Regions from separate parts of the Ferdinandcohnia sp. Marseille-Q9671 genome, predicted to be linked through region 1. Evidence: a T-box and tRNA genes for the amino acid it is inferred to sense, from the RefSeq annotation. Region 1 holds a T-box; the other holds one or more tRNA genes.
What was found. The T-box of region 1 lies ahead of ACWNMY_RS04845 (valine--tRNA ligase). A T-box ahead of a tRNA ligase gene usually reads a tRNA of that ligase, here a tRNA-Val.

Region 1 (2,489 bases):
TTTCAAAACGATCTGGTACAAAATTAACCTTTTCGTCTTGTGATTGGAGCTTAATCGCTTCATCAGCTAGTGGCTGCATTTTTACGAACCATTGAGTTGATAGGTACGGTTCAACTACTGCCCCGCTACGTTCACTATGTCCAACTGAGTGGAGATGGTCTTCAATTTTAAACAGAACACCTTCATCTTGAAGATCTTTCACAATTTGTTTTCTGCATTCAAAGCGATCCATACCTTGGTATTTACCAGCTTTTGCATTCATCGTTCCGTCTTCATTCATAACTAAAACACGCTCTAGGTTATGGCGGTTTCCAACCTCAAAGTCATTTGGATCATGTGCAGGAGTAATCTTAACTGCTCCGGATCCAAATTCCATATCTACATAATCATCTCCAACAATCGGAATTTCTCTCCCTACGATTGGGAGAATAACAGTCTTGCCAATTAAATGCTTGAAGCGTTCATCTTCCGGATGAACAGCAATTGCTGTATCACCAAGCATTGTCTCTGGTCTTGTTGTGGCAATTTCGATATAGCCTGAACCATCTGCTAGCGGATAGCGCATATGGTAGAATGCACCCTGAACATCCTTATAGATTACTTCAATATCGGATAGTGCCGTTTTTGTTGCTGGATCCCAGTTAATAATATATTCACCACGATAGATAAGTCCCTTTTTATAAAGCGTAACAAATACTTCGCGTACTGCTTTAGAAAGGCCCTCATCAAGTGTAAATCTTTCTCGTGAGTAATCTAATCCAAGCCCTAATTTAGACCATTGCTCGCGAATATGACTTGCATATTCTTCCTTCCACTTCCACGTTTCCTCTACAAATTTTTCGCGCCCTAAGTCATAGCGAGTTTTTCCTTCTTCTCGAAGTTTCCCCTCAACTTTTGCTTGAGTCGCAATACCAGCATGGTCCATACCTGGTAACCACAGCACATCATAGCCCTGCATTCTTTTAATACGGGTAAGGATATCCTGAAGTGTTGTGTCCCATGCATGCCCTAGGTGTAGTTTACCTGTTACGTTTGGTGGCGGGATTACAATGGTATATGGCGTTTTCTCAGAGTCACCAGTTGCCTCAAAGAATTTTCCATCCAACCAATATTGGTAACGGCCCGCTTCAATTGCTTGCGGATCGTACTTTGTTGATAACGTTGTTTCTTTTCCTTCCATGAAAATTCCTCCTTAATACTTATCCAATGCACTATTGATTCAGCTTCAGCTGAAGAAAATAAAAAACTCCACTCATCCTGTAAAAGGACGAATGGAGTCTATTCGCGGTACCACCTTTTTTCATAGATATCATAATCCTATCTATGCTCTCAAAAAAAGATAACGGCTCTTCACCGGCTTTTACTACTTAGTTTCATAAAAGCTACTTAAGGGCGACCTTCCATCGTAACGATCCTAAGAAATCTCACACCAAATGATTTCTCTCTCTGAAGGAGTTAGTGATGTACTCTTCCCTATCACTGTATATATCGATATATAATCTGTATTTGTTAAAATTCTACTACTAATAGTACCCAATTTCAATACCTATCGTCAATAAGGGTTGCCAAGTTTTTTATACTTTATTCTCTTACAAATAAGTTTGTTACATTTATTTATTGGATAACAGTGGAACTTTTCAAGTTTGACCAGCATATCCTAGTTATAGGTATTCTTGAAGGGAGAGTTCAGCATGAGAAGACGTCGATTCAGAAAATACTCCTACCCTCCTTGGTTGCGACATTGTAGAGATGTTTGTGCACAATTTATTATCCCGATTACGATTGTTCAAGGGGTTCGTACTGTGTTTCTTCCAACAACATTTGATGTGCTCTTTTTAGCTATCTTAATTTTACTCGCGTGTTCCTTCCATCTTGATTGGATTTGACTTATCACCCAAACCTAAAAATATTGGGTGAAATGCAAAAATTTCATTCTATATGGGATTCCAGAGTGTAGCCTAAGTAAGAAATGACTTTGGTTACACTCTTCTTGTATGAAAAATCCTTTATTGAATTATTATCCCAGACTGTCTTGATAGCGCTCGCCTAGGCGCGCAGTCGAGCGAAGACGCGAATAGAAGTAGCCTTCATGAGCGGACGAGCGAGGCAAGCAACGACGTATGCTAGCGTTTGTCAACAGTCTGAAGTCCCATACATTATTCTGTATGGGACTCCTCTTCTTCCAGATATTCCTGCTGTTTTCTGTTTTGTTCTGCTTCCAGAAGTTTAACAGAAACATATTCAATATTTTTGGTAAGCCAATATGCTCGCTGCAATACTTGGACATGCTCTCGTTCAGATTTCTTTTGCTTGTTCCTGGAGTAATTGTATACACATTTGTATATGGGTTCAGGGAATGTTAAATGACTTAGGAATAAATAGAATTCTTCTTCACGTAGTGGAAAGCGGCTTTGGTAAGAATTAAACCCTTCGAGACAGTCATCACAAAGCACGGGGTATGTCTTCAAGATTCTGTAATACAGACTAAC
Region 2 (2,489 bases), on a different contig from region 1:
ACTCACGTCAACTTTTTCATCATTTAGTAAAGGTCTTCCAAACGATAAAAATTCAGTTATGATTTCATTTGCACGATCTAATTCCTCAATAGATATTTGAATGTATTCCTTTTTTTCATCTGACAATTCAGGTTCATTTAGGAGTTGAAGATAACCACGAGTAACCTGCATTGGATTTCGAATTTCATGAGCGAATACACTTGTAAGCTCACTTATCACTTGTAACTTTTCCATTTCCTGCATTTCTGAACGTAGCTGGTGAATGTCCCTAATCGTTTCAATTAGAATTGTGAAGAAATAAATAACTACAATCACAAAAAGAAGATGTACTATTTGTATTTTAAGGTAGTCTAGGGAAAAACCTCTTAGAATACCAGAAATAATAATACCCACTACACAATAGTAAAATGAAAGACTTACTGCAATCTTGATTTTTTTTTCCTTTTTTGATGTATCAAACAATTTTTGAAAAAACAATATAACAGGCACAGATACAACTAAGACAAGAACTGTAGTAGTAAAACCTATGCTTATCCCAAAATAAAGCCGAGAGAGTACGATAATAAGCGATAGTATAATGGTCGGCCAAAAACCGCCATAAAGACTCCCAAATAATAAAGGGATGATTCTAAGGTCCAAACGAGCATTTTCAGCAAAGTTTACTGGGAAAAGCATGCAGAGCAATATCGATACGCCCCATAATATACTCATAAGAACGTTACGCTTTGCATCACTCTTGACCCTTTCCTTAATAAAAGTGAAATAAACAAATATAGGTATCACGATAACTGTCAATTGCAACAAAAAATCCTTAATTATACTCATTTTAGTGACCTTTCCTATGTTGTTTTTTTCCGTGACTAATCTACTATACATAGAAAAAGCCCCTGATAATCACTGATTACCAAGAGCCTTTATTAATGATTCCGATTGGGTTCGAACCAACGACCTCCACCCTGTCAAGGTGGCGCTCTCCCAGCTGAGCTACGGAATCATAATATAAGAATAATTCATAATATACATCTGTTTTTAAAATTTGTCAATCAAAATTCTGGGATCAGGTTTTTTGTCCCTGTAAAAATATGGTGGTGGGACAAGGTTCCTGTCCCCCTGTCCCACCAAAAATATTGACATATACCGGATTTATAGGCTATATATATATAAGTAAGTTAAATGACAATTTCATAATCGCTGAATTCCCAATTTGGGAAGCGGGGGAACCATTACGTCCAACAGGGCAATCGGGGTGAATCCTTTTTTAAAAGGTAGGATAATACTCTTCATCCGAATCCGACAGCTAACCTCGTAAGCATATGGAGAGAGCATAGTTGCCAAAAACTATATAGCCACGAGCATTCTCTCGTGGCTTTTTGTATCTTCATATGTATATCTCCAAAGTAAGCAAACTTCCCGTTGCTGACAGAATACGAATTAAAAACTATTACAAGAGGAGGTTATTTATGTCATTAACCAAAAAGATTTTATTAGGTTTAGGTTTGGGTGCAGTTGTTGGTTTTCTGTTAAATATAACATCTCCAGACTTATTTACATTCGCAAATACATGGGTTTTTGTTCCACTTGGTCAAATTTTCCTAAGTTTAATTAAGATGCTTGTCGTACCGATTGTCTTGGTATCTATTACTCTAGGAGTTGCTGGTCTTGGCGATCCAAAAAAGCTTGGTAGAATTGGTGCAAAGACTATTACGTACTTTATCGCAACGACTACTATTGCCATTTCAATAGGTATAGCACTTGCATCCCTTTTTAAACCGGGTGCTGGTGGAGGCTTCGATACTGAGGGAGCTACGTATGAAGGAGCAACAGAAGCTCCCCCATTTATGGAAACATTAATTGGTATTATTCCCACAAATCCAATAACAGCAATGAATGATGCAAATATGCTTCAAATCATTACATTTTCACTCTTTATAGGTTTAGCGTTAACTGTCTTAGGTGAAAAAACAAAAGGGATATTAAATCTATTTGAACAAGCTAATGAGGTTTTAATGTACCTTGTTAATTTAGTGATGAAGACAGCGCCGTATGGTACGTTTGGATTAATTGCGACTGCTATCGGTAGCCAAGGGTATGATGCGATAAAAGCAATGATAGCTTATTTCCTTATTGTACTTGCCGCTCTTCTACTTCACGCTGTTATCACCTATGGTGGAACTGTAGCATTTTTAGCAAAGCGAAATCCAATTGAGTTTATTAAGGGCTTTGCACCGGCGATGACGGTTGCATTTAGTACCTCAAGTAGTAGTGCTACTCTTCCAATTTCAATGGAGACAGCACAAAAGAATCTAAAGGTTCCAGAACCGATTAGTAGTTTTGTTCAACCATTAGGTGCTACGATTAACATGGATGGTACAGCTATTATGCAGGGGGTAGCAACAATTTTCATTGCCCAGGTATTCGGTTATGATCTGTCATTTTCACAAATTATTGTGGTTATTTTAACTGCAGTTCTTGCAAGTATAGGTACTGCA

Region 2: it has a tRNA-Val gene. The T-box ahead of ACWNMY_RS04845 (valine--tRNA ligase) is inferred to sense a tRNA for this amino acid. The anticodon was not compared.

What each region holds. Positions count from the first base shown of each region.
Region 1 covers NZ_CDRJTA010000001.1:929,504-931,992, forward strand. The annotation lists gene ACWNMY_RS04845 (valine--tRNA ligase) at 1-1,180, opposite strand, end outside; T-box leader at 1,261-1,489, opposite strand; gene ACWNMY_RS04850 (hypothetical protein) at 1,692-1,886, shown strand; gene ysxE (spore coat protein YsxE) at 2,157-2,489, opposite strand, start outside.
Region 2 covers NZ_CDRJTA010000004.1:461,855-464,343, reverse strand. The annotation lists gene ACWNMY_RS17525 (ATP-binding protein) at 1-825, opposite strand, end outside; tRNA gene ACWNMY_RS17520 (tRNA-Val) at 922-994, opposite strand; cyclic di-AMP (ydaO/yuaA leader) riboswitch at 1,180-1,328, shown strand; gene ACWNMY_RS17515 (dicarboxylate/amino acid:cation symporter) at 1,461-2,489, shown strand, end outside.